2 linked regions of the Geotalea uraniireducens genome follow. The protein of the gene in region 2 binds, or shares a complex with, the protein of the main gene of each other region. Links are inferred from orthologs where the notes say so. Each region holds a gene or a part of one and is shown on either strand. Other genes may lie near its edges.

Region 1 (4,107 bases), 2.8 Mb from region 2 along the record:
TTGGCGTAGATGTTTCCCACCCCGACCACCACCCGGTTGTCCATCACCAGCAGTTTAACCGCCAGTCGCCGTTTCGCGCCGCATCGCTGCAGATAGTGGCCGTCGAAGACGTCGGTGAGCGGTTCCGGACCGATGCCGGCCAACGGCGGCAGGGTGAACGGATCGTCTTCCGTCCAGAGCACCAGGCCGAAACGGCGCGGATCGCGGAAGCGGAGACTGGTTCCGTTGTCGAGCAGCAGGTCGAAGTGATCGTGTTTTGTCGCTGGCTGTGTCGTGGGGACGATCCGTAGCGAGCCGGACATCCCGAGATGGATGAGTAGCGTGCCGCAGTCGCAGCGGAGCAGCAGGTACTTGGCACGACGCTCGACGGTGGTGATCGTCCGCCCGACGAGGCGTTCGTTAAGCCCGGCAGGGAACGGCTGGCGGAGTTTGGCGACTCGGGCGACGACGGCGACGATGGTCCGACCGGTCAGGTGGGGGGCGATACCGCGCCGGGTGGTCTCGACTTCGGGGAGCTCGGGCATGGGATTCTCCGGAAAAGTTTCGCAGTTTCAGATGATTGGCTTGACAGGTCAAAACGATTGACCACGCCTGGCAAGCAAGGTATAGTAACTTCCTCCTGCCGGTCAGTGCCAGATTTATCTTTCAGGAAACCCATGTCCGTCGTCGATCTGCGAAAAATTCCCCCCCAGAGCCTGGAAGCCGAGATGTCGATCCTCGGCGGCATTCTCCTCGACAACGAGGCGATCAACCGCACCCTGGAGATCATCGAGGCCGAAGACTTCTACCGCGAATCCCACCGTAAGCTGTTCCGGGCGATGGTGGAGCTTTCCAGCCGCAGCGAGCCGTGCGACCTGATCACCCTCACCGATCTGCTGAAGCGGCACGGCGAGCTGGAGGAAATCGGCGGCGCCGCCTATCTCGCCACCCTGGTCGATTACGTGCCGACGGCGGCCAACATCGCCTACTACTGCAAGATCGTCAAGGAAAAGTCGGTTTCCCGGCGGCTGATCACCGCCGCCACCGAAATCGTCACCATGGGGTACGACGCCGAGACCACCGTCGACGAACTGCTCGACAGCGCCCAGAAGAGCATCTTCGAGATTTCCGACAACAAGCTCCGCCCCGCCTTTACCCCGGTCGGGGCGATCCTCAAGGATACCTTCCGCCACATCGAAACCCTCTACGAGAAGAAGGAGCACGTTACCGGCGTCCCGACCGGCTATTACGACCTGGACAAGATGACGGCCGGCTTCCAGCGCGGCGACCTGATCATCATCGCCGGCCGCCCGTCGATGGGGAAGACCGCCTTCGCCCTCAACATCGCCCAGTATGCCGCGGCCCATGCCGATTCGCCGGCGCCCGCCGCCATCTTCTCCCTGGAGATGAGCAAGGAACAGCTGGTGATGCGGCTGCTCTGCTCCGAGTCGCGGGTCGATGCGAGCCGGCTCCGGACCGGGCACCTGATCGATACCGACTGGCACAAGCTGACCAGCGGTGCCGACAAGCTCTCCAAGGCAAAACTCTTCATCGACGATACCCCGGCGATCCCGATCATGGAGATGCGGGCCAAGTCGCGGCGGCTGAAGGCGGAGCACGGGCTGGGGCTGATCGTTGTCGACTACCTGCAGCTGATGCGCGGCGGCGCCCGGGTCGAGTCACGCCAGCAGGAGATCTCGGAGATCTCCCGCTCGCTCAAGGCCCTGGCCAAGGAACTCGATGTGCCGGTGGTGGCCCTTTCCCAGCTCAACCGCTCCCTGGAGAGCCGGACCGACAAACGCCCGATGATGAGCGACCTGCGGGAGTCGGGGGCCATCGAGCAGGATGCGGACGTGATCATGTTCGTCTACCGCGATGCCGTCTACTGCGACGACTGCAAGAAGCGGGACGGCTCCTGCACCAAGGGGCACGAGAAGGACGCCGAGATCATCATCGGCAAACAGCGTAACGGCCCGATCGGCACGGTGAACCTGCTCTTCAACGGCGAATTCACCCGTTTCGAAAACCTGGATAAGCAGCACGAATACTGAGACGAGTCCGACTCCCCGGGCTCCGGGCTCCCTCCCGAACGAGGTTCATATGATCGATCCGACAGCACGCATCAGCTCCACCGCCACCATCGCTCCCGACGCCGAGATCGGCCCCAACGTGACCATCGGCGACCACTCCCGCGTCGGCAGCGGCACCACAATCATGGCCAATGCCGTTGTCGGCCCCTGGACCACCATCGGCGAGAACAACACCATCCATTTCGGTGCCATCGTCGGTCACGATCCCCAGGATTTCGGCTACAAGGGGGAGGAGAGCTACACGATCGTCGGCAACGGCAACATCATCCGCGAGTATGCGACCGTTCACCGGGGGAACCGGCCGGGGACGAAAACGGTGATCGGCGACAACAACTTCCTGATGGTCCAGTCCCACGTGGCGCACAACTGCGAGGTGGGAAACAATATCATCCTCGCCGGCGGGGCGCTTCTGGCTGGCCATGTGGTCGTGGAGGACCGGGCGATCATCTCCGGCAACTGTGTTGTCCACCAGTTCGTCCGGATCGGCCGGTTCGCGATGATGCGCGGGCTGTCCCGCACTTCGCGCGACGTGCCGCCGTTCTGCATCATGGACGATACCCATACTGTCAAGGCGCTCAACCTGGTGGGGCTGCGGCGGAACGGTTTCGACCAGTCGCGGATCAGGGCGCTCAAAAATGCCTTCAAGCTGCTCTTCCTGGCCGGGCTGAACATGCAGAATGCCCTGGCCGAAGCGGAGCGGACCCTGCATATTACCGATGACGTCCGCGAGCTGCTCGATTTCATCAAGGGCGCCAAACGGGGTGTCTGCTTCGGCCGCGGTGTGATCGTCGACGTCGAAGAAAAGGAGTAGGGGCGAATCTTGTATTCGCCCAGGCTTCCCATTCTCAAGATCGCATGCGTAGGGGCAGGTCCCTGTGCCTGCCCAATCAGAGCCTACCCGGACAGGGCGGCCACGGGGGGGCGCCCCTGCATAATCATTCATCGAGGTATAAACCAATGACCCCATACACTCCCCTCCGGCAGCTCCCCGCTGCCGCCGGCTATTCGCAGAACGACGTCTTCGTCCTCTTTGGTGAGCTGTTCGGCCGCGGCTACGCCAACGGTGTCGTCGACGAGGCGCGCAACGCCGGCATGACCATCATCGGTGCCACCGTCGGCCGCCGGGACAACAACGGCCCGCTGCGCCCGCTGACCGCCGAGGAACTGGCAGAGGCCGAGGCCAATCTCGGCGGCCAAATCATCAATGTTCCGCTGGAGGCCGGCTTCGACCTCGAACCGGCCGGCAACGGCCTGACCCCGGTCGACCAGCTCAAGGGAGTCAAACCCGAGACGGTTGCGGAAACGGCCCTCGATATGGCGGCGGTGGAAGAGTCGCGTCAGCTCGGGATCGGCCGGTTCCGGGGCAACCTGGCTGCCTTTGTTGCCGAGCTGGAGCAGCTGGTGCCGGCGGGGGCGAACCTGCTCATCGCCCATACCATGGCCGGCGGCATTCCCCGCGTCCGGACCCTGATGCCGATCCTCAACCGGGTCTTCAAGGGCCAGGGCGACCGCTATCTCTCCTCGGCCGCCTTCTGGCAGTCCGATGTCGGCCAGCTCTGCTCGCTCAGCTTCGACGAGGTCACCGCCGATACCTTCGCGGCACTGATCGAGGCGACTGCGGCGCTCCGCGGCCGGGTCGAAGGGGCAGGGGGGCGCGTCGCCTATACCGCCTTCGGCTATCATGGCTGTGAAGTACTGATCGGCGGCGACTACCGCTGGCAATCCTACACCCCCTACCTGCAGGGGTGGGCGAAGATCCGCCTGGAAGAGGCCGCCGCCCGGGCCTGGCAGGCGGGGGTGAAGGCGACGGTCTTCAACTCGCCCGAAATCCAGACCAATTCCAGCGCTCTCTTTCTCGGGGTGGAGATATCCCTCTATCCACTGCTGACGGCGTTGCGGCAAGAGGGGGATGGGCCGGCGGCGGAGGCGCTCTGGCAGGAGTGCCGGCAACTGCTCAAAGAGGGGGAGACGGTCGAAGCCCTGTTGGCGAAGGCCGGACAATATCTTGCCTCTCCCGAGCTGGCCGCTTTTGCCCGCT
Region 2 (5,506 bases):
CAGCGCCTCCATCTGAACGTCTTTTTCGCAGATTTCGTCGATCAGCGCCAGCAGCCGGGTCTTCTGGACATCCTCCTCGTCCTCTTCCAGCTCCTCCTCCTCGGCTTCCTTGCTGATCTCGGCCGGGGTGATCTGGAACTTCCGGAGTTTATCGCCAAGAGCGATGATCTCCTTGATGGTGATCGGGGTATTGAGAATGACACCGGCAATATCCCGCTCCCCCTCTTCGATCCGCTTGGCAATTTCCACTTCCCCTTCGCGGGTCAGCAGCGAAACCGAGCCCATTTCCCGCAGGTACATCCTGACCGGGTCGCTCGTTCTGCCGAGGGTTCCCGGCTCGTACTCGAAATCTTCCTGCTCCCCTTCAAGCTCTTCTTCCTCTTCCAGATCGAGCTTCATCTTGGGGATCTTGACCTTCTGGGCGGAATCGACGATATCGATGTCCATTTCCCCGAACATGCTCATGACGTCATCGATCTGTTCGGAGGAAATATCGGGAGGCAGCAGATCGTTGACCTCGTCGTACGTGAGAAAACCTTTCTCCTTGCCGAGGTCGATCAGCTGCTTGACTTCATCCGTGCTTTTCTTGGCCATCAATTCACCTCATTGCACTCTGTTATATTAAGATAACTGTGATTTCCTGTTTCGCAAGGCGTCGATCTCCTGGAGCAATTCCCGGTAGCGGGGGGAGTCGGGCTCGGTCGTCGCCAACTCCCGGGCCAGATCTTTCATCCCCTTCAGCGAAGTCCGCTCCAGGGCCTGCCGACATTGCTCAAACGCCTTGCCGAGATCCAGATCGTCCAGATGCTCATCCTTGACGAGAAAGGCGGCCAGCCGGCTCCGCTCCTCGGGAGAGCCGATCAGTTCGAGCAGTTCCCCCCAGTCGAGCCCCTCGCCGGCTGCCAGTCGTCGCAAGATTTCCTGTGCTACCGGCAGCAGTGCCCCGCCGAATAGCCGTTCCGGCCCGCAGGAACGGACCCGCTCCGCGACCTCGGCATAGCGCCCCATCAGGGAGAGGAGCATCTCCTCCGGCCCCGCCCCGCCGCTGCGTCGCTCCGCCCGGGACGGGCCGTCATTCGCCGGCGCCGCCCCGCGGCCGATCTTGGCCAGCAGCGACCGGTTCTCGACGCCAACGATGCGCGACACTTCCCGCACATACAATTCGCGCTCGATCGGATTGGCAATCTTTGCCAGCCGCGGCGCCAATTCTTCCACCACCCGCACCTTCCCCTCGACAGTACCGATGTCCACCTGCCGGAGAAGGTCGCGAAAAAAGTACTCGATTACCGGCCGCGCCTTGGCCAGCCGGTCTTGAAAGGCCGTCACCCCCTCTTTCTTGACAAAGCTGTCGGGATCTTCGCCCGCCGTCAGTTCCACCACATAGGCCGGAAAATTTTCCTGAAGGAAAAGATCCAGCGCCCGCAACGTCGCCTTCTTCCCCGCACTGTCGGCATCAAACAGGGTATAGACTTTTGTCGCATACCGCTTCAGAAGCTTGATATGCCCGTCGGTAAGGGCGGTGCCGCAGGTTGCCACCACGTTTCTGACCCCGGCCTGATAGAGCGCCAAGTGGTCAAAATACCCCTCTACAACAATCGCACTCCCCTGCTCGCGCATTGCCCCTTTGGCCAGATGAGCGCCGAACAACACCTCGCTCTTATGGTAGATAGGCGATTCAGGTGAGTTGATATACTTCGGCAGTGAATCATCGAGAACCCGGCCGCCAAAACCGATGATCCGGCCGTGAATGTCAGTAATGGCGAAGAGCAGGCGGTTTCTGAACGTGTCGTAGAAGCCGCCACCTTCGCGCCGGCGGAGCAGCCCCAGCTTCTCCGCTTGTTCCGGCGGCACGCCCTTCTGGGCCAGATAACGGGCCAGAGCATCCCAGCGCTCCGGCGCATAGCCCAACCGATACGCTTCGGCAGTCTCCCGGTCAACGCCGCGCTTTTCCAGATAACGGCGGGCCGCCGCCGCTTCTTCGTTCCGTTCGAGCAGATTCCGGTAGAACTTCGCCGCGAGCTCACCAATCTCGTAGAGGAGCTCCCGCTCGTCAAGCCGCCGTTTCTCGGCGGCGGAAACAGGGCGATCCTCGATGACCACCCCAACCCGCTTGGCAAGAAATTTCACTGCCTCGGGGAATGAGAGCCCCTCCATCTTCATAATGAAGGTAACGACATTCCCCCCCACGCCGCAGCCAAAACAGTGGAAAATCCCCCGGGCCGGGTTGACGTTGAACGACGGAGTCTTTTCGCCGTGAAAGGGGCAGAGCCCCTGATAATTGGCGCCCGATTTCCTGAGGCTCACGTAGTCGGCGACCACATCGACGATTGCCGCCCGCTCTTTGACCTCATTAATCTTATCGTCGGGAATCATCGACATCTTTAGTCCGTTTGTGCATTCCCGACGGCGGAGCGCCTTTTTCCTGTCGCCAGCCATCGATGACATCCCGGCCGCAACCGATGAACGTCCGGGCGGTAGCGCTTGAGGAGAGCCAGCTTTTCAACCGATGCGGGGCCGGGCTCGACGTTCCAAAATAAAGCAGGACACACAGCAGGAACCCCCCCTCGAGCAACCCGAAAACCACCCCGCCGACCCGGTTAATTCCCCCCAGCAGGGCAATCTTGAAAACGACGGTAAGGAAGTGGCCGATCAGGGCGAAAAGCAGCCCGACCGCAAGGAGGATACAGAGGAATGCGACAGCAGATCCCACGAATTGGGGGAGATGAATGAGGCGCCCCAGGGTTGCGCCGAACGATGCGTGGTAGGTAAAGGCGGCCCACCCGCCGAGAACCAGCCCGAACAGTGAGCATACCTCACGAACAAGCCCTTTCGTAAAGCCTTTTACCGCAAACGCCAGCAAAATGCCCCAGAGAAGGATATCGAGAAGGCTCATTAGTGCCCCTGACCGCATCCATAAAGTAAAAGAAGAAGGGGCAATTCAGAGAATCGCCCCTAGAATGGTACAAGATTAAACTGCTTGCTGCCGAACAGGAGGAAAAACCTTATCCCAGCCGTTCCTTGACGATGGCGCTGACCAACGAACCATCGGCCCTGCCGGTAACGTGAGGCATCAGGGATTTCATCACCTTACCCATATCCCGGAGTCCTTGCGCACCGTTTTCGGCAATAACCCTGGCGACCAGGGCTTCTAATTCTTCACGGGTCAACTGCTGGGGGAGAAAACCGAGCAGCAGGGCCAGCTCTTTTTCTTCCTTTTCGACGAGATCGGTACGCCCAGCCTCGCCAAAAAGTCTGATCGATTCGCGGCGCTGCTTGGCAAGGGACGAGATAACCTCGACGATTTCCTGCTCGTCGAGTTCGTGCCTCACCTCAATTTCCCGGTTCTTGACCGAGGAGCGAATCAGCCGGACAGCTGATAACGCAATTTCGTCACGGGCCTTCATCGCCCGTTTCAACTCCTCGTCCAAACGATCCCGCAGCGACATATGACCTCGGTTACTCCATCATTTTACGCTGTTTTTTCATTGCCCGCTTCCGCGCCGCAATGGCCTTCTTCTTTCTCTTGATACTCGGCTTCTCGTAGTGCTCGCGTTTGCGGACCTCGGAGAGAATCCCCGCTTTTTCGCACTGCTTCTTGAACTTCTTCAGCGCCAGCTCAAAAGACTCGGTTTCCTTTACTTTGACTCCCGGCATCCATATTCCCCTCCCTCCTCTATGTAAATTTTCTGCATGATATGCGCATAGAGTGCACGTATAGCCGGTGGTAATTTTACGAGAAAGAGCATAATAACATCGAGAACAATAATGTCAAGTATTTTATCCGCACAGCGGACTATTCCTGGCGGGCCGCTTTCTCGGCAATGCCGGAGATGCCGAAGCGCCGGCGCAGCTCGGCATACACCGTATCGGGCGGGATATCGTAATAGCCGAGCAGCACCAGGGCGTGAAACAGCAGGTCGGCCATTTCGTAGACGATCTCGTCCCGTACGCCGCCTTTGCCGGCGATCACCACCTCGGTGGCCTCTTCGCCGAACTTCTTGAGAATCTTGTCGAGCCCCTTCTGCAAGAGCGAGGCGGTATAGGAGGTCTCGGCGGAAGCCGTTTTCCGTTCCTGGATTACCTGGTACAAAGCTTCAAGAACATCGTCCCGTTGATTCATAGTCTGACCGCCACTCCCCTTTGGTCCAGATACTCTTTCGCTTCCCGGATACTGTACTCTTTGTAATGGAAGATCGACGCCGCCAGACAGGCACTGGCCCCGGCCTCGGTGAAGCCGGCGTAGAGGTGTTCCAGATTGCCGACCCCGCCGGAAGCGATGACCGGAATGGTGACCGCGTCGACGATCGACCGGGTCAGCGGGATATCGTAGCCGTCCTTGGTTCCGTCGCGATCCATGCTGGTCAGGAGGATTTCCCCGGCACCGTACCCTTCCATCCGCCGGGCCCACTCGACCGCGTCGATCCCGGTCGGGTTCCGGCCCCCGTGGGTGTAGACCTCCCACCGGTCCTCGCCCGGCACCCGGCGAGCATCGATGGCCACGACGGTGCACTGGGAGCCGAACCGCTCCGCCGCCTCGCGGACAAACTCCGGCCGGTGCACGGCCGCCGTATTGATCGACACCTTGTCCGCCCCGGCATTGAGCAGCCGGCGGATATCCTCGACGGTCCGAACGCCGCCGCCGACGGTGAGCGGCATGAACACCCGCTCGGCGGTGCGGCGCACCACGTCGATGATGATCTCCCGCTCGTCGGAGGAGGCGGTGATATCGAGAAACGTCAGCTCATCGGCCCCCTGCCGGTCGTAAAGCTCGGCAATCTCCACCGGATCGCCGGCGTCGCGCAGCTCCAGGAACTGCACCCCCTTGACGACCCGCCCCCCCTTCACGTCGAGGCAGGGGATGATCCGTTTGGTCAGCATTGTGGGCCTCTCTTCGTCAGTGCGATCGCTTCCGCCAGGTTGAGCGCGCCGGTGTAGATCGCCTTGCCGGTAATGACACCGGTCACCCCGCTCGCCTCCACCGCCAGCAGCTGCTCGATGTCCCGGAGGCTCGACACCCCGCCGGAGGCGATAACCGGGATACTGATCGCTTCCGCCAGCCCGCGGGTCGCCTCGATGTTCGGCCCCTGCATCATGCCGTCCCGGGAGATGTCGGTATAGACGATGGCCGAGACGCCGTACCCTTCGAAACGCTTCGCCAGCTCCACCGCCGTCACCCCAGTCACTTCAGCCCATCCCTGGACCGCCACCAGGCCGTTCTTGGCGTCGATACCGACGACAATCCGCCCCGGGAACCGGAGGCACGCCTCGCGCACCAGTTCCGGATTGCGCTGGGCGGCAGTGCCGATGATCACCCGGCCAATGCCGAGCGAGAGGTACGCCTCAATAGTCGCCAGGTCGCGGATTCCGCCGCCGAGCTGGGTAGGAATGCCGATCGCCTTGACGATCGCCTCGATAGAGGTGCGGTTTTTCGGTTCGCCGGCAAACGCGCCGTCGAGATCGACGATATGGAGCAGCTCGGCCCCCTGCTCCTGCCAGACGCGAGCCT

The links.
Region 1: the proteins of dnaG (region 2) and dnaB are in contact, whole or in part, in a crystal structure (PDB 2R6A), measured with the Geobacillus stearothermophilus proteins. The link is inferred for Geotalea uraniireducens from one-to-one orthologs. Residues at the interface, in WP_049624496.1 of Geobacillus stearothermophilus: Lys456, Leu457, Leu458, Pro459, Ala460, Asn463, Ala464, Leu467, Leu535, Leu536, Ile537, Ala538, Gln544, Glu545, Asp548, Tyr549, His552; in WP_033016901.1 of Geobacillus stearothermophilus: Ser13, Glu15, Ala16, Gln18, Glu91, Leu92, Asp94, Ala95, Val96, Pro97, Thr98, Ala99, Ala100, Asn101, Tyr104, Tyr105, Ile108.

Annotation. Positions count from the first base shown.
Region 1 is NZ_AP027151.1:955,992-960,098, forward strand. The notes cover bases 1-2,843. They hold dnaB (replicative DNA helicase), read left to right. Parts: upstream 1-656; coding sequence 657-2,030; downstream 2,031-2,843. Other genes in these bases: mutM (bifunctional DNA-formamidopyrimidine glycosylase/DNA-(apurinic or apyrimidinic site) lyase), read right to left, coding at 1-524; lpxA (acyl-ACP--UDP-N-acetylglucosamine O-acyltransferase), read left to right, coding at 2,080-2,843. Also shown: more of lpxA, read left to right, coding at 2,844-2,880; QMN23_RS04615 (enoyl ACP reductase FabMG family protein), read left to right, coding at 3,027-4,107. UniProt on the Escherichia coli protein: The main replicative DNA helicase, it participates in initiation and elongation during chromosome replication. Travels ahead of the DNA replisome, separating dsDNA into templates for DNA synthesis.
Region 2 is NZ_AP027151.1:3,706,369-3,711,874, forward strand. The notes cover bases 1-2,977. They hold dnaG (DNA primase), read right to left. Parts: upstream 2,380-2,977; coding sequence 622-2,379; downstream 1-621. Other genes in these bases: rpoD (RNA polymerase sigma factor RpoD), read right to left, coding at 1-594; QMN23_RS17330 (CvpA family protein), read right to left, coding at 2,357-2,893. Also shown: QMN23_RS17335 (GatB/YqeY domain-containing protein), read right to left, coding at 3,003-3,446; rpsU (30S ribosomal protein S21), read right to left, coding at 3,457-3,654; QMN23_RS17345 (phosphoribosyl-ATP diphosphatase), read right to left, coding at 3,794-4,120; imidazole glycerol phosphate synthase subunit HisF, read right to left, coding at 4,117-4,878; hisA (1-(5-phosphoribosyl)-5-[(5-phosphoribosylamino)methylideneamino]imidazole-4-carboxamide isomerase), read right to left, coding at 4,872-5,506. UniProt on the Escherichia coli protein: RNA polymerase that catalyzes the synthesis of short RNA molecules used as primers for DNA polymerase during DNA replication.